DNA from 4 places in the Acidovorax lacteus genome. Region 4 is predicted to be linked to each of the others. Evidence: predicted binding sites of a transcription regulator. Region 4 holds the regulator's gene; each other region holds the start of a gene.
What was found. Region 4 encodes sigma-54, which starts transcription at its own class of promoters, with help from an activator protein. Its sites were predicted from a motif close to TGGCANGNAANCTGCTTT; they were not measured.
Positions count from the first base shown of each region.

Region 1: ABD866_RS09560 (TorF family putative porin) is a predicted target of sigma-54. The motif match lies at 1,033-1,050, and genes of this name have one in related genera.
Region 2: glnA (type I glutamate--ammonia ligase) is a predicted target of sigma-54. The motif match lies at 2,245-2,262, and genes of this name have one in related genera.
Region 3: exaC (acetaldehyde dehydrogenase ExaC) is a predicted target of sigma-54. The motif match lies at 2,381-2,398, and genes of this name have one in related genera.

Region 1 is NZ_BAABEX010000013.1:40,972-45,354, forward strand. Features, by position in the region: gene ABD866_RS09555 (YifB family Mg chelatase-like AAA ATPase) at 1-897, opposite strand, end outside; gene ABD866_RS09560 (TorF family putative porin) at 1,093-1,824, shown strand; gene glnK (P-II family nitrogen regulator) at 1,868-2,206, shown strand; gene amt (ammonium transporter) at 2,238-3,674, shown strand; gene glcE (glycolate oxidase subunit GlcE) at 3,876-4,383, shown strand, end outside.
Region 2 is NZ_BAABEX010000002.1:65,786-70,168, reverse strand. Features, by position in the region: gene ABD866_RS01165 (sterol desaturase family protein) at 1-329, shown strand, start outside; gene ABD866_RS01160 (EI24 domain-containing protein) at 377-1,309, shown strand; gene ABD866_RS01155 (competence/damage-inducible protein A) at 1,306-2,139, shown strand; gene glnA (type I glutamate--ammonia ligase) at 2,308-3,723, shown strand; gene ABD866_RS01145 (hypothetical protein) at 3,955-4,383, shown strand, end outside.
Region 3 is NZ_BAABEX010000031.1:2,075-6,457, forward strand. Features, by position in the region: gene ABD866_RS15815 (acylphosphatase) at 1-305, opposite strand, end outside; gene ABD866_RS15820 (DUF779 domain-containing protein) at 363-761, opposite strand; gene exaC (acetaldehyde dehydrogenase ExaC) at 799-2,319, opposite strand; gene ABD866_RS15830 (sigma-54-dependent Fis family transcriptional regulator) at 2,610-4,383, shown strand, end outside.
Region 4 is NZ_BAABEX010000024.1:150,608-154,990, reverse strand. Features, by position in the region: gene lptA (lipopolysaccharide transport periplasmic protein LptA) at 1-136, shown strand, start outside; gene lptB (LPS export ABC transporter ATP-binding protein) at 142-921, shown strand; gene ABD866_RS11560 (RNA polymerase factor sigma-54) at 1,034-2,626, shown strand; gene ABD866_RS11555 (uracil-DNA glycosylase) at 2,678-3,409, opposite strand; gene trpC (indole-3-glycerol phosphate synthase TrpC) at 3,466-4,266, opposite strand; gene ABD866_RS11545 (hypothetical protein) at 4,259-4,383, opposite strand, start outside.

The DNA of each region.
Region 1 (4,383 bases), on a different contig from region 4:
TTCGCCGGGCCGTGGGGGCGAGCCGCCTCCGACCAGTGCCACCGCGCTGGCGGAATGGTGCGGCTGGGCCAGCGGGCGCTGGCCAAACTGGTCCGGGCTGAAGCGCCCCGCCAGGCTGGCCATAGCGGCAGCCTCCAGGGCCTCATCCTGCGTCATGGGGGGAAGCAGGCCCGCAAAACGCTGCGCCAACATCGACTTGCCCGAGCCCGGTGGGCCCACCATCAGCAGGCTGTGCCCTCCGGCGGCTGCGATCTCGAGCACCCGCCGTGCGACCTGCTGACCGCGAACCTCGGCCATGTCGGGCCCCGTCTGCTCTTGGATCGGTGCACGCGCCTGCAACGGTATCCAACCTTCCGGCAGCTCCGCGCCATCGGCGCTGGACGGGCGGAGTGCGGACACCACATCCAACAAGTGCTTGACGCGTACCACTTGGGCTCCGGGTACCAACGCGGCCTCTTCGGCACTGCCAGGCGGCAGTACCAGCGTGCAGTCTTCGCGCTGTCTCCGCAGCGCCAGACTCGTGGCAAGCGCGCCGCGCACGGGGCGCAGTTCCCCAGACAGCGACAGTTCGCCCGCAAACTCGTGCCCGGCCAGCCGCCCAGCGTCGATCTGGCCGCTGGCGGCCAGGATGCCCAGGGCAATCGGCAAATCGAATCGGCCGGAGTCCTTGGGCAGGTCGGCTGGTGCCAGGTTGACGGTGATGCGCTTGTTGTGCGGGAACTCCAGCCCCGCGTTCTGCAGCGCCGAGCGGACCCGCTCGCGCGCTTCCTTGACCTCCACATCAGCCAGGCCGACGAGCGTGAAGCTGGGCAGGCCGTTGGCCAGATGCACTTCGACGGTGACAGCGGCGGCTTGTAGCCCCAGAAGTGCGCGGCTTTGCACCAAAGCAAGACTCATCCTTGGTTCCTTCCCCACATGGGTGCGTTTGTCCGCGCCTTCCACCTTGGCGGTGGTGATGCGCACCGTTTCGGTGCGAATGGTGCGCGGGCGTTTCCTACTGTAACGGGGAAAGACACCGGCGCAGCAAGGGCATGGCACGGTCCGTGCTTGAAGCGCTGCGTCCCTTACTTAGTTAGACCTACCGGAGGAAACATGACCCGCGCATCCATCAAGACCCTGGGCGTTGCCCTGCTGGCCACCATGCCCCTGCTGGCCAGTGCCCAGCTGACCGGCAACGTCTCCCTGACCACCAACTACAAGTTCCGCGGCCAGGACCAGGACGCGAGCAAGGCCCGTGCGTTCAAGCCCGCTCTGCAAGGCGGCTTCGACTACGCCTTTGGTGACAGTGGCTTCTATGTGGGCAACTGGAACTCCAGCGTGGACTGGCTCACCGGCAATTCTCTCGAGATGGATGTGTACGGCGGCTACAAGTTCAAGGCCGGTGATGTGGACCTCGACGTGGGCCTGCTGTCGTACCTGTACCCTGGCAACACCGCTGGCAACACCACCGAGGTGTATGGCGCTGCCACCTTCGGCCCGCTGACGGCCAAGTATTCGCACACCCTGTCCAAAGACTACTTTGCGTTTGCTGGTGCCAAGGCGGGTTCCGGGCTCAAGGGCCGCAACACCGGTTACCTGAACCTCGCATTCGCTCAGGAGGTGATGCCCAGCGTCACGCTGAAGGCCTCGGTGGGTTTCACCCGCTTCGCGAGCGACATCAAGCGCCTGGGCACGCCCAACTACATGGACTACAGCGTGGGCGGCGCTTACGACTTTGGCGGCGGCTTGTCCCTGACGGCGGCCGTCGTAGGTGCCAACAAGAAGGCCTTCTACGGCCCGATCAACAAGTCGCGCGTGATCGTCACGCTCACCAAAACCCTGTAATCGTCTGCGGGCGTGTCACGCGCCCCGACCGGAGGATCCGAACATGAAAATGGTGACAGCCATCATCAAACCCTTCAAGCTCGACGAGGTGCGCGAAGCGCTTTCCGACATCGGCGTGCAAGGCATTACCGTGACCGAAGTCAAAGGCTTCGGTCGCCAGAAGGGACACACCGAGCTCTACCGCGGAGCCGAGTACGTGGTGGACTTTCTGCCCAAGGTCAAGATCGAAGCCGCGGTGGCAGACGATCTGGTGGACCGCGTGATCGAGGCCATTGAAGGTGCTGCGCGCACCGGCAAGATCGGCGACGGAAAGATCTTCGTGACCCACCTTGAACAGGTGGTGCGCATCCGCACCGGCGAAACCGGCAAAGAAGCCCTTTGAGGCCCGCTGGTCCAGATTGGAGAACTACGCCATGAAAAAACTGCTTGCTTCCCTGCTGCTGGGGATGAGCCTGCTGTCGACCGGTACGCTGTCGATGGCCCAGGCCCCGGCCACCCCCGAGCCCGCGGCGGCTGCCCCGGCACCCGCTGCCGCTCCCGCTGTGGCTGCTCCCGAGGCTGCTGCAGCCGCTCCTGCTCCGGCCGCTGCTGCCGAAGCGCCGGCCGCCGAAGCCCCTGCGCCCAAGCTTGACTCCGGCGATACCGCCTGGATGCTGACCTCCACGCTGCTCGTCATCCTGATGATCATTCCGGGTCTGGCCTTGTTCTATGGCGGCCTGGCCCGCTCGAAGAACATGCTGTCGGTGCTGGTGCAGGTGTTCGTGATCTTTTCGCTGATCTCCGTGCTGTGGGCTGTGTACGGCTACACACTGGCCTTCGGTGGAGAGGGCACCTTCTATGGCGGCTTTGACAAGCTGTTCCTGAAGGGCATTACGGCCAGCACCATGTCTTCGATGCTGCCCACGATCCCCGAGTTCGTGTTCGTGTCGTTCCAGTCCACGTTTGCGGCCATCACCGTGGCGCTGATCGTGGGCTCGTTCGCGGAGCGCATCAAATTCTCGGCCGTGCTGATCTTCTCGGTGCTGTGGTTCACCTTCAGCTACATCCCCATGGCCCACATGGTGTGGGGTGGCGGTTTGCTGGCCAAGGACGGCGCGCTGGACTTCGCTGGCGGCACCGTGGTGCACATCAATGCCGGTATCGCAGGTCTGGTGGGCGCCTACATGGTGGGCAAGCGCATCGGCTACGGCAAGGAAGCCCTGATGCCCCACAGCCTGACGCTGACCATGGTGGGCGCCTCGCTGCTGTGGGTAGGCTGGTTCGGCTTCAACGCCGGCTCTGCCGGTGCCGCCAACGGCGCTGCTGGTCTGGCCTTCATCAACACCGTGCTGGCCACGGGTGCCGCCACCATGTCGTGGCTGGCAGGCGAAGCGCTGCACAAGGGCAAAGCGTCGATGCTGGGTGCCGCATCGGGTGCTGTGGCCGGCCTGGTGGCCGTCACGCCCGCAGCTGGCTTCGTAGGCCCGATGGGCGCCATCGTCATGGGCCTCGTATCTGGCGTCATCTGCCTGTGGGGTGTGGGTGGTCTCAAGCGCCTGCTGGGTGCCGACGACGCGTTCGACGTGTTCGGTGTGCACGGTGTAGGCGGTATCGTGGGTGCCGTGCTCACCGGTGTGTTTGCAGCCCAGAGCCTGGGCGGTACCGGCGGTTTGACGCCCGACACGTTCTCCATGGGCACCCAGGTGTGGGTGCAGGTCAAGAGCGTGGTGATCACCCTGGTGTGGTCTGCCGTCGTGGCCTTCATTGCCTACAAGATCGCCGACCTGCTGGTGGGCCTGCGCGTGACGGAAGAAGCCGAACGCGAAGGCCTGGACATCACGTCGCACGGCGAAACCGCCTACAACCGCTGACCACGGCGGTGACCGATCGCCGCGGTGTCTGGTGGCACCGTGGCGTTCCCAAGAACAAGCGAGAGACTCCTCTGGTTGCAGCCCGCCCATCGGCGGGCTTTTTTTTGCCCATCGCCCCGCAGCGATTGCAACGCCCGTGTTCAAAAAATTCACAGGGTTGGGCTGTGACCACGGCGGCGCCTGCCGCTACGATCAGCGCCCATGGACTCCGCACTTGCCACCTGCATCGACCAGATCCGCGTCGCCGCCGCGCAGCGTACCCCGTTGCGCATCCGGGGAGGGGGCACCAAAGACTTTCACGGCCTGGCCTTGCATGGGGAAGTGCTGTCCACAGCCGCCTTGTCCGGGGTGTTGAGCTATGAGCCCAGCGAACTGGTCGTCACGGTGCGCGCAGGCACGCCCCTGGTCGAGCTGGACGCATTGCTGGCCGAGAGTGGGCAGTGCTTGCCCTTCGATCCGCCCCACTGCGGTCCGTCGGCCACGGTCGGCGGCATGGTGTCGGCAGGCTGGAGCGGGCCTGCACGTGCCAGCGTGGGCGCCGTACGCGACTACGTGCTGGGGGTGGGGCTTGTCAATGGACGTGCGGAGCATCTGCAGTTCGGGGGGCAGGTGATGAAGAACGTGGCGGGCTATGACGTCTCACGCCTCGTGGTGGGCGCGTGGGGAACGCTGGGCCTGCTGACCGAGGTCAGTCTCAAGGTGCTGCCCG
Region 2 (4,383 bases), on a different contig from region 4:
TGCAGCATGCGAATCTGCGGCTGGACTTCGGTCGCCTGGGCGGGCGGCTGTGGGTCAGCCCCTGGTTCCACCGCCGGCATCACAGCATTGGCATTGGTCACGAGAGCACGGCGCGCAATGGCCGTGTGGTACTGGGCGGGCACAACTTCGGGGTGCTGCTGCCCTGGTGGGACATGCTGTTTGGCACAGCCATTTTCGACGGCCGCTACGAGCCGACCGGCGTGCGTGATCAGGTTGAGCCTGGAGTCGACGGCCGCGTGCGCGACTACGGCCGTGGTTTCTGGTCGCAGCAGTGGCGCGGGGTACTGCGCCTGATGGGACGCAACTGATCTCCAGATTCGAAGGGGATTCTGGGCAAGCGGGTATGCTTGGCTCCATGCGCTTGTTGCTCGACGCTTTCTGGCGGGCCGCCGCCTACTGTCTGCATCCCCGGGTCATTGGGCTGTCCATGCTGCCGCTGGGCCTGATGGTGCTGCTGGCCGTAGGCTTGGGCTATTTTTACTGGGACGCCGCCGTCCAGTGGGTGTTGGCCTGGATCGAGACCGCCAGCTGGCTCAGCCGGCTCTGGGCCTGGCTCAAAGACCTGGGCTTTGGCGACGTGACGGGCGTGGTGGCCCCTCTGCTGGTGGTGTTGCTGGTCACACCTGTACTGGTGGTGGTGGTGCTTCTTATCGTGGCGCTCTTCATGATGCCCGCCTTGGTGTCGCTGGTCACGGAGCGCCGCTTCGCCCATCTGGAGCGCAAGCAGGGCGGCTCCCTGCTGGCCAGCCTCGCGTGGTCGCTGGGGTCCACGCTGCTGGCTGGGATTGCGCTCGTGGTCTCAATGCCGCTGTGGCTGGTGCCGCCCCTGGTGCTGATCCTTCCGCCACTGATCTGGGGCTGGCTGACTTACCGTGTGATGGCGTTTGATGCGCTGGCCGAGCACGCCTCGCGCGAGGAGCGGGTCGAACTGTTCCGCCGTCACCGCGGTGGCCTGCTGCTGATCGGCGTGGTCACGGGTTACATGGGCGCTGCGCCCAGCCTGGTCTGGGCCTCGGGCGTGGTGTTCCTCGCGGCGTTTTACATCCTGATCCCGATTGCAATCTGGATCTACACACTGGTGTTTGCCTTCTCCTCGCTGTGGTTCACGCATTTTTGCCTGGCGGCGCTGGAGCGTCTGCGTGCCGAGTCGCCCTCGGGCGACGTGGTCGCTCCTTCAGCGGTGGTTGCGGACGATGCCGGTGCTGCGCGCACGGCCTTGCCCACCGCCACACCCTCTGCAGACGCTGCACCGCCTGCGCTGCCTTCCAACCAAGCCCCTGCCCCATGACCGCTGTCACCCCCGCGTTCCACGCCATCATCGTGGGCGACGAAATCCTGTCCGGCAAGCGTGCCGACAAACACCTGACCAAGATCATTGAACTGCTGGGCGCCCGCGGCCTGGCGCTGTCGCAAGCCGAGTACGTCGGCGACGATCCGGCGCGGATCACGGCCATGCTGTCGCGGGCGTTTGCCACGCCGGGCACCGTCACGTTTTCGTGCGGCGGCATCGGCGCCACGCCCGACGACCACACCCGCCAGTGCGCGGCCGCAGCGCTTTCGCGCCCGCTTGTTCTGCACCCCGGAGCGGCCGACTTGATCCGCGAGCGCATGCGCGATGTGGCCGCCGAGCAGGGCCTGCCCTATGAACCCGATCGGCCCGACAACGTGCACCGCCTCAACATGGGCATGTTCCCGGACGGCGCTGCCATCATTCCCAATCCCTACAACAAGATCGCAGGTTTCAGTTGCAGCCAGCCCGGTGGCGGTGCCGTGTACTTTGTGCCGGGCTTTCCCGTGATGGCCTGGCCCATGATCGAGTGGGTGCTTGACCAGCACTACGCCGAGCACTTCAACCGCACGCCCCAGACCGAGCATTCGGTGATCGTCATGGGGGCGATGGAGGCTTCGTTGACGCCGCTCATGGAAAGTGTGGAACGCGAGCACCCAGGGATCCGAGTGTTCAGCTTGCCCAGTGTGGATCATCCACAATACGGGCGCCATATCGAGCTGGGCGTCAAGGGAGCCGCGCAGCAGGTTCCTGCGGCTTGGGTGCGCCTTCGCCAAGGTCTGCACGAATTTGGTGCAACGCTTGGCCCTGAAATGGTGCGAACCTTGTGAGTGTGGGTCGGGTGACTTGTGTTGCACTTTATTGGTGCGCAGGCCCGTGCTGAGGTGCACCTTTGCCCGCAGCCTGCTCCTTCCCTGTGCGTGTGTGCACTCGCCTGGCACGCAAACTGCTTAGATACCGGCGTCATTTTTTAAACCGCGCTTTTCCAGGAGAACCTGATGGCCAAGACCGTTGCAGACGTGATGAAGATGGTGAAGGAGAACGAAGTCAAGTTCGTGGACTTCCGTTTCACCGATACCCGCGGCAAGGAGCAGCACGTGACCGTGCCGATCTCCCACTTTGACGAAGACAAGTTCACCACCGGTCATGCGTTTGACGGCTCGTCCATCGCAGGCTGGAAGGGCATTGAGGCCTCGGACATGCAACTCATGCCCGACCCGAACACGGCCAACATTGACCCGTTCTTTGAAGAAACCACACTGTTCCTGCAGTGTGACGTGGTGGAGCCCAGCGACGGCAAGGCCTATGACCGTGACCCGCGCTCGATCGCCAAGCGCGCCGAAGCCTACCTGAAGGCCTCCGGCCTGGGCGACACGGCCTACTTTGGTCCGGAGCCCGAGTTCTTTATTTTTGACGGCGTGCGCTGGAGCAACGAGCCCGGCCGCGTGTTCAGCGAAATCGAAGAATACGAAGCCCCCTGGAACTCGGGCGCCAAGCTCGAGGGTGGCAACCGTGGCCACCGTCCCACCACCAAGGGCGGCTACTTCCCCGTGCCTCCGGTCGACAGCACGCAAGACATGCGCGCCGAGATGGTCCTGATCCTCGAGTCGCTGGGCATTCCGGTTGAGGTGTTCCACCACGAAGTGGCGGGCGCAGGCCAGAACGAAATCGGCACCAAGTTCAGCACGCTGGTCGAGCGCGCCGACTGGACGCAGGTCCTGAAGTACGTGGTCTGGAACGTGGCCAACGCCTACGGCAAGACCGCTACCTTCATGCCCAAGCCCTACCAGGGCGACAACGGCTCGGGCATGCACGTGCACCAGTCGATCTGGAAGGATGGCAAGAACCTGTTCGCTGGTGACGGCTACGCAGGCCTGAGCGATTTCGCGCTGTACTACATCGGCGGCATCATCAAGCACGCCCGTGCCCTGAACGCCATCACCAACCCTGGCACCAACAGCTACAAGCGCCTGGTGCCCGGCTTTGAAGCTCCGGTGAAGCTGGCCTACTCGGCCCGCAACCGCTCGGCCTCGATCCGCATTCCCTACGTGGCCAACCCCAAGGGCCGTCGCATCGAAGCGCGCTTCCCTGATCCCTCGGCCAACCCGTACCTGTGCTTCTCGGCCCTGATGATGGCCGGCCTGGACGGCGTGGAAAACAAGATCCATCCGGGCGAAGCCGCCACGAAGGATCTGTACCACCTGCCGCCCGAAGAGGACAAGCTGGTGCCCACCGTGTGCCACAGCCTGGACCAGGCCCTGGAGTATCTGGACAAGGACCGTGCCTTCCTGACCAAGGGCGGCGTGTTCACCGACTCGATGCTCGACGCTTACATCGAGCTCAAGATGGGCGAAGTCACGCGCTTCCGCATGGCACCCCACCCGGTTGAGTTCGACATGTACTACTCGCTGTAATTGCAGCGACGGTGCATTGCACAGAAGGCGGCTTCGGCCGCCTTTTTTGTTCTGGGCCTATTGTTGTCACCGCATCGGCCATGCTGGTCTGTTGGGAACCACGGACATGCACAGGAGTCTGCCGATGGAGGTCTTTGGTTGATCCACACGGCGGCCATTGACTGTTTGGCGGACCCCGGTGATTCGGGGGATACTCCATGCAGCGCCTGCATGACCGTGCGAGGACACCGAATGAAGAATACCCTGATCACGCTGACCACCTTGACCCTGCTCTTGAGCCTGCCGTTTGCCGTGACGGCTCAAGACCGTATTTATCGCTGCGGCAACGAATACACCAACAATGCGCAACAGGCACGCGAGCGTGGCTGCAAACTGGTGGAGGGGGGCAATGTGACTGTGGTGCAGGGCGCGCGAGGTGCCAGCGGCAGTGCCGCGCCCGCAGCCGCCGCCGCTGCGGCGGCCCCGGCGGCGCCCGCATCTCCGCCCTCTGGGCCGCGCGTGGACAACAACGACCAGCGTGCCCGCGACGCAGATGCGCGGGCGATTCTCGAATCGGAATTGCGCAAGGCGGAGGCACGTCACGCAGACCTGGTACGCGAATACAACAACGGGAATCCGGAGCGCAATGCGCTCGATCTGCGCAACCCGCAGCGCTACATG
Region 3 (4,383 bases), on a different contig from region 4:
GTGGCGCGCTGCTCGAAGCCCGAAGCCGGCAGATCGCCCTTCGGCATATCGATGTCTTGCACCTGCACCACAGCCACCACCGCCTGCGGCGGGCCCCGGTGGGCCCAGTCGATCAAGGCCTGCACGGCGCTGGCCGGGCCCTGGGCCAGGGCTTCCACACTGCCGTCGCGCCGGTTGCGCACCCAGCCCCGCAGGCCCAGGCGCGTGGCCGCCTCCACGGTGGCCCAGCGGTAGCCCACGCCTTGCACCCGGCCCTCGATCTGCAGGTGGATGGTGCGAAGCGGCGGATCGGCAGGATGCGTCATGGCGAGGCAGCGGTGGCAAAGGCAGCCCGCATTGTGCGGGCTGCGCTCTGTCCCCGCTCAGAGGGCCGGGCCCGAGACCTGGGCCAGATCGCGCGCCACCTGGGCTTCCACCACGGCCCATTCGGCCTCGGTGAACAGCCGCGAGCGCGTGTGAAACGCAAGCCCCGTGCCCCCTTCGAGCGAGAAGGTGCCGCCCTGGCCCTCCACCACATCCAGGATGAGCTGCGTGTGCTGCCAGTACGCGTACTGCGCCTTGCCGATGTAGAACGGCGCCCCACCCACCTGGCCCAGCAGCACGTCCTGCGCGCCAATGGCCAGGTCGGTGGGCAGGTAGCAGTTGGCGGCGCTGTTGTCGCAGCAGCCGCCGCTCTGGTGGAACATCACGGGCCCGTGCTGGGCCTGCAACTGCGCGATCAGCGCCAGGGCAGCGTCGGTGGCAATGACGCGTTCGACCATGATGACCTCCGGGTGGGGCAATGCCGACCGCGCTCGCTCAGAAGAACCCCAGCTTGTTTTCCGAGTACGACACCAGCAGGTTCTTGGTCTGCTGGTAGTGGTCGAGCATCATCTTGTGGGTCTCGCGGCCGATGCCCGACTCCTTGTAGCCGCCAAAGGCCGCATGGGCCGGGTAGGCGTGGTAGCAGTTGGTCCACACGCGGCCGGCCTTGATGGCGCGGCCCATGCGGTAGGCGAGATTGCCGTTGCGCGTCCACACCCCGGCGCCCAGGCCGTACAGCGTGTCGTTGGCAATCTGCAGCGCTTCGGCCTCGTCCTTGAAGGTGGTCACGGCCAGCACAGGGCCGAAGATTTCTTCCTGGAAGATGCGCATCTTGTTGTGGCCCTTGAACAGCGTGGGCTGCACGTAGTAGCCGCCGTCCAGGTCACCGCCCAGGTGGGCCTGGCCGCCGCCGGCCAGCACTTCGGCACCTTCCTGCTTGCCCAAGTCCAGGTAGCTCAGGATCTTGGTGAGCTGCTCCTTGCTGGCCTGCGCGCCCATCATGCTGTCGGTGTCCAGAGGGTTTTGGTGCTTGATGGCGGCCACGCGCTGGAGCACGCGCTCCACGAATCGGTCGTAGATCGATTCCTGAATGAGCGCGCGCGAAGGGCAGGTGCAGACCTCGCCCTGGTTGAAGGCAAACAGCACCAGGCCTTCGATGGCTTTGTCGAGAAACGCATCGTCCTTGTCCATCACATCGGCAAAGAAGATGTTGGGGCTCTTGCCGCCCAGCTCCAGCGTGGCGGGGATCAGGTTGTTGGCGGCGGCCTGCGCAATCACGCGGCCGGTGCTCGTGCTGCCGGTGAACGCAATTTTGGCAATGCGCTTGCTGGTGGCCAGCGGCATGCCCGCCTCGCGGCCAAATCCGTTGACGACATTGAGCACGCCGGGCGGCAGCAGGTCGGCAATCAGCTCCACCAGGATCAAGATGGAGATCGGCGTGGACTCGGCTGGTTTGAGCACCACGCAGTTGCCTGCGCCCAGGGCTGGGGCCAGCTTCCAGGCCGCCATCAGGATGGGGAAGTTCCACGGAATGATCTGGCCCACCACGCCCAGCGGCTCGTGGATGTGGTACGCCATGGTGTTCTCGTCGATCTCGCTGATACCGCCTTCCTGCGCGCGCACGCAGCCTGCAAAGTAGCGGAAGTGATCGACCGTGAGCGGAATGTCGGCGTTCAGCGTTTCGCGGATGGCCTTGCCGTTGTCCACGGTTTCGGCGTAGGCCAGGCGCTCCAGGTTCTGCTCGATGCGGTCGGCGATCTTGAGCAGGATGTTGGCGCGCGTGGCCGCGTCCGTCTTGCCCCAGGCGTCGGCCGCGGCATGGGCGGCGTCCAGGGCGAGTTCGATGTCTTCGGCCGTGGAGCGCGCAGCGCGGGTATAGACCTTTCCGCTCACGGGCGTGATGACGTCAAAGTACTGGCCTTTGACAGGGGGCACGAACCGGCCGCCAATGAAGTTGTCGTACTGCGACTGGTAGGCAATCGGGGCACCGGCGGTGCCAGGGGCTGCATAGATCATGGTGTCGTCCTCGCTCTCGTTGTGGATGGTGTGGAACACAGTGCCCAAAGGCAGCACCGTCATCTCAACAAGCGTGCCAGCCAGGCCGAATGCGCCAAGTGGCTGATACACAAGGATTTTTCGCCTGCACCACCGGGCGTGGCCGTGTTCCACGCAACGTCCGGCGCGCGGACACCTGTTCCAGAATGTGACACTTGCGCAGGGCTTGCCCGCCCCGCCGTTGCCCCCTGCGTCCGGCACGGCGGATACTGGCTGTCCATCCCGGGCGACAGACCCGGCAGGAGACAAGGATGAAAACCACCGCCCAGGGCGCTGCGCTGCGCCAGGCGCGGCAGCAACTGCTGTCGCATGGCGATTGCGCGAGCGGGCTCATCGATGCGCGCCTGTCCCGCTCGTGGCAGCGCAGCCTGGCCGCCGGCCTGCGGCCCACGGGCGGCTTGGGTGCCCCCGACAACCTGGAGCAGGCCGCGCTGGCCCAGTTGCGCAGCCGCCACCCGGCGCTGCTGGCGCATTCGCGCCCCGTCATGGAATACCTGTTTGCCCAAGTGCGGCACAGCCAGAGCGTGGTGGTGCTGGCGGCCCCCTGCGGCACGCTGGTGGACAGTTGCGGCGACCCGTACTTTCTCGACAAGGCCGCCCGTGTGGCACTGACCAGCGGGGCCTCGTGGCACGAGGCACAGCGCGGCACCAACGCCATCGGCACAGCCCTGGCCGAACTGGCGCCCACCGAAATCCATGGGGCCGAACACTTTCTGGAGCGCAACGGCTTTCTCACCTGCGCGGCTGCGCCCATCCTGTCGGGCACGGGCGAGCTGCTGGGCATCCTCGACATTTCGGGCGAACACGGCCGCGGGCAGGCCCACACGCTGGGCCTGGTGAGCACCGCGGCCTGCATGATCGAAAACCGCCTGCTGACCGCGCCCGGGCAGCGGCACCTGCGGCTGCACCTGCATGCGCAACCCGAGGGCATTGCCTCGGTGGGCGAGGGCATCGTGCTGCTGTCGGAAGACGGCTGGGTGCTGGGTGCCAACCGCAGCGCGCTGGCGCTGCTGCAAATCCGCCCCACACAACTGGGCGGCGTGGCGCTGGAAGACCTGCTGGACCTGCGCTTTGTCGATCTGCTGGCCGCCCACCACCGCCACCCGGACCGACCGCAGGCCTTGCGCCTGCGCCACGGCGCCGTGCTGTTCGGCCAATTGTTTGCCGATGCGCGCACCCTGCCCGCCGGCCCCCGCAGCACGCCGGCCGCGCGCCCTGCTGCCGTGCCTGCCGATGCGCTGGCGCAGCAGGACACGGGCGACGCCCGCTGGAGCGCCGCGGCCGCACGCGTGCGCCGCGTGCTGGGCAAGCCGATTGCGGTGCTGGTGCAGGGCGAATCGGGCGTGGGCAAGGAATGGTTTGCCCGCGCCGCACACGACAGCGGCCCGCGCCGCAGCGGGGCGTTTGTGGCCGTGAACTGCGCGGCCCTACCCGAGTCGCTGATCGAAGCCGAGCTGTTCGGCTACAGCGCGGGCGCCTTCACCGGCGCGCGGCGCGAGGGCCGGCCCGGCCTGCTGCGGGAAGCGCATGGCGGCACCCTGTTCCTCGACGAAATTGGCGACATGCCACTGGCACTGCAAACGCGGCTGCTGCGCGTGTTGCAGGAGCGCGAGGTCACGCCCCTGGGCGGTGGCCGTGCGGTGGCGGTGGACTTTGCGCTCATTTGCGCATCGCACCGCGTGCTGCGCGACGAGGTCGAGGCCGGGCGCTTTCGGGCCGACCTGTACTACCGCATCAACGGCCTGACGGTGGAACTGCCCGCACTGCGCGAGCGCAGCGATTTTGATGCGCTCACGCAGCGCATGCTGCAAAGCTTTGAGCCCGGACGCGCGCTGCAGATCAGCCCCTCGCTGCTGGCCGCGCTGGCACGCCATCACTGGCCCGGCAACCTGCGCCAGTGCGCCAGCGTGCTGCGCACCGCCTGCGCCTTGCTCGACGAGGACGAAGACACCCTCGACTGGCACCACCTGTGCGACGACTTTGCGGCCGAGCTGCGGCGCGGCACGCGTCTGGCCACCACGCCCT
Region 4 (4,383 bases):
GGCTGCGCCCGGCAGCACCGGTCGCGTGCGGGCCGTGCTCTCGCCCAAGGAGAAGGTTCCGGCGGCGGCCGAGACGCCCGCGTCGGCCCCCGCGACCGGCCTGCGCCCCAGCACCACGCTGGGCGGCAGCCGGTGAGCGCGATGGCCGAAGTCGGCCGCTCCGCAGCCCCCGCACCCGACGGCAGCCGTCTGGAGGTGCGGCATCTGCAGAAGTCCTATGGCAGCCGCAAGGTGGTTCAGGATGTGTCGCTCACCGTTGAAAAAGGCGAGGTCGTCGGCCTGCTGGGCCCCAATGGTGCGGGCAAGACCACGTCGTTCTACATGATCGTGGGGCTGGTGCGCAGCGACGGAGGCGACATCCGCATCGACGGCCAGTCGGTTGCGCGCATGCCCATTCACCGGCGCTCGCGCCTGGGGCTGTCGTACCTGCCGCAGGAAGCGTCGATCTTCCGCAAGCTCACGGTGGAAGAAAACGTGCGTGCCGTGCTTGAACTGCAGCGCGGCGACGACGGCAAACCCCTGCCGCCCGCCCAGATCGAAGAGCGGCTCTCGGCCTTGCTGCAGGAGCTGCGCGTCGAGCACCTGCGTGCATCGCCCGCGCTGGCCCTGTCGGGCGGCGAGCGCCGCCGCGTCGAGATCGCCCGTGCCCTGGCCACGCAGCCGCGCTTCATCCTGCTGGACGAACCCTTTGCCGGCATTGACCCGATTGCGGTCATCGAGATCCAGCGCATCATTGGTTTCCTCAAAGCCCGGGGCATCGGGGTGCTGATCACGGACCACAACGTGCGCGAAACCCTGGGCATCTGCGACCACGCCTTCATCATCAGCGAAGGCAAGGTACTGGCGCAGGGCACGCCCTCGGAGATCGTGGACAACGCCGAGGTGCGCCGGGTGTACCTGGGCGAACACTTCCGGATGTAGCCGTGGCGGTGCTGTTTCTGACGATGCGCTGTGCGCAGCCGACCGGCCAGACGCGCGCGCCTGGCAGCGGCCGGTGGCGATTCGGGGGCCGCGCAGCGGCCGCGTGGGTGTGATGAAGCCCGGTCTGTCGCTGCGCGTCTCGCAGCATCTCGCGCTCACGCCGCAGTTGCAGCAGTCGATCCGGCTGCTGCAGCTGTCCACGCTGGAGCTGTCGCAAGAAGTCGAGCAGATGCTCGACGACAACCCGTTCCTGGAGCGCACCGCCGACGAGGCTGTGCGCGAAGATTTCGGCATGGCCGAGGCCGATGCCCCTGCGCAGACCGACGACTACGCGGCCGACGAAGCCGCACGCGTGGCCCCGGCGCTGGAGACCGGCGAGCGCCTTGCCGACAGCGCCACGCCCAGCGAAGGCGCTGAGCCCCCCTTGGGCGACACCGCGCCCGACTGGGAGGGCGATGGCAGCGTGGAATGGTCGGCCAACGACACCGAGTGGGGCGGTGACGCCCCTGCGCGCCAGCGCAATGGCGGCGAAGAGGACGAGACAGACGCCACCGACCTGGCCCATGCGCACGAGTCGCTCACCGACTTTCTGCATCGGCAGGCGCTGGCCCTGCGCCTGAATGAGGTGGACCGCGCCGCATTGCGCTTTCTCATCGAATCGCTGACTGACGACGGCTACCTGGAAGACCCGCTCGAAGACCTAGCCCGGGGTTTGGCGGGCGATGACGATCTGGAGCAGCTCGAAGAGCTGGTGCACCGCTTCACCGTGGCCCTTCGCCTGCTGCAAAGCCTGGAGCCGGTGGGCGTGGGGGCGCGCAACCTGGCCGAATGCCTGCGCCTGCAGCTTTCAGCCCTGGCAGCCGACGAGGACGACGACACCGATCCTGCCGTGGTGCGTGCGGCCTTGTGCATTTGCGACCAGCCGCTGGAGCAGCTGGCACGCCGCGATGTGCGGCGGCTCACGCAGGCCACGGGCGAGGGCGAAGAGCGCACGCGCGCCGCCATGGCGCTGATCGCACGGCTGGAGCCGCGCCCGGGCCGCCGCTTTGCCGATGTGGAGCGGCATGTGGTGGTACCCGATGTGATCGTGCGCAAGGCGGCCCGCAGCCGCGAGGGGCAGCCCCAGTTTGTGGTGCAGCTCAACCCGGATGTGATGCCGCGCCTGCGCGTGCACGACGTGTACGCGGGCGCGCTGCGCGGCCACCGCGGCGGCGAAGGCCACCAGGCGCTCCAGCAGCGGCTGCAAGAGGCGCGCTGGTTCATCAAGAACATCCAGCAGCGCTTCGACACCATCCTGCGCGTGTCGCGCGCCATCGTGGATCGCCAGCGCGCGTTCTTCGTGCATGGCGAGCTGGCCATGCGCCCGCTGGTGCTGCGTGACATTGCCGACGAGCTGGGCCTGCATGAATCCACCATCAGCCGCGTGACCACGGCCAAGTACATGGCCACGCCCATCGGCACTTTCGAGCTCAAGTACTTCTTTGGCTCGGGCCTGGGCACTGAGACCGGCGGCAACGCATCGAGCACCGCCGTGCGCGCGCTGATCAAGCAGTTTGTGGCGGCCGAAAGCCCGGCCAAGCCCTTGTCGGACAGCCAGATCGCCGAGATGCTCAAGGAGCAGGGCATCGAATGCGCGCGCCGCACGGTGGCCAAATACCGCGAGGCGCTGAAGATCGCGCCTGCCAACTTGCGCAAGGCGCTCTGAGAGGGCCCCGCGTGGCGCGGCCTACGGGTGGGGCTGTACCGCCCGCGCGCCTCAGCCCGCGCCGCCCGCGGCCTCGCGCTGCTCCTGCTGTTCCCGAAACGCGCGCGCACGCCCGAAGTGTCCGCAGCCAATGAAGGGCGCAGGCGGGCGCAGTGCCGACAGCGGCGACGGGTGGTTGGCCGTGAGCACCAGATGGCGCTGGTGGTCGATGAGCGGGCGCTTGCTCTGCGCGTGCGAGCCCCACAGCATGAACACCACCGGGCGTGGGCCCTGGGCCACGTGGCGAATCACGGCGTCGGTCAGCACCTCCCAGCCGCGGCCGGCATGGCTGGCGGGCTGGGCTTCTTCCACGGTGAGGCAGGTGTTGAGCAGCAGCACCCCGTTGCGCGCCCATTTGACGAGGCTGCCGCCGGGCTCGGGCCAGGCGGGCGGGGGTGTGCCCAGGTCGCGCTGCAGCTCTTTGAAGATGTTGCGCAGCGAGGGTGGCAGCGGCACGCCGGGTGCGACCGAGAATGCCAAGCCCTCGGCCTGGCCGCGGCCGTGGTACGGGTCTTGCCCCAGGATGACCACGCGCGTGGCTTCGGGCGGCGTGAGTTCGAGTGCGCGCAGCGGCCGGGGCGGAAACACCGTGGCGCCCGCGGCCAGCCGCTCGGCCAGAAACCGCTGCAGGCCCTGCCCGGCGGCGCTGGCGAAGAACTCATCCACCAGCAGCTGCCAGCCCGGGGCCACAGGCCAGTCGGACGGGTTTGCGCTGTGCAGCTGGGTGGTGTCAGGGCTCTGCATCAAAAGGCCTGCTTGTGCTTGTCCATGCAAGAAAGTGTGCTATCAAAAATATAGCTTTACTGGAACAGCTTGGCCAGCGCCATGCCCGGGTCGGGCGCGCGCATGAAGGCCTCGCCCACCAGGAAGGCGTGCACCCCGGCCGCGCGCATGCGTTGCACGTCGGCGGGCGCGAGGATGCCCGACTCGGTCACCAGCAGCCGGTCTGCCGGCACCTGCGGCAGCAGGCCCAGCGTGGTGTCCAGCGACACCTCGAAGGTGCGCAGGTTGCGGTTGTTGATGCCCACGAGCCGGGTTTTCAGGCGCAGCGCGCGCTCCAGCTCAGGGCCGTCGTGCACCTCCACCAGCACGGCCATGTCCAGGCTGTGGGCCACGGCTTCGAGATCGGCCATCTGCGCGTCCTCCAGGCAGGCGGCGATCAGCAGCACGCAATCGGCCCCCATCGCGCGGGCTTCGTAGATCTGGTACGCGTCGACCATGAAGTCTTTGCGCAGCACGGGCAGCGCGCAGCTCGCACGGGCTTGCTTCAAGTAGTCCACGCTGCCCTGGAAGAACTGGCGGTCGGTCAGCACCGACAGGCAGGCGGCGCTCACGCGGCCGTCGCCCTCGGCGTAGCTCTGGGCGATGTCGGCCGGGATGAAGTCCTCGCGTAGCACGCCTTTGCTCGGGCTGGCCTTCTTGATCTCGGCGATCACCGCGGCCTGGCCGGCGGCGATCTTGGCGCGCAGCGCGCCTTCGAAGTCGCGCGTGAGCACGCGGCTTTCGGCGTCGGCGCGCACGGCGGCCAGCGAAACCTTCTTTTGCGCGGCGGCGATCTCTTCGCGCTTGACGGCAACGATCTTGTCGAGGATGTCACTCATGGGGTGGGGCCTTGTCGTCCCCTTGCGGGGGCTGCTGGAGGATGTGAAGAAAGACCCGGTGCAGGGCCACGCCCACACCGATGAACAGGGCCGAGACGCCCAGGGCAATCCAGGTGC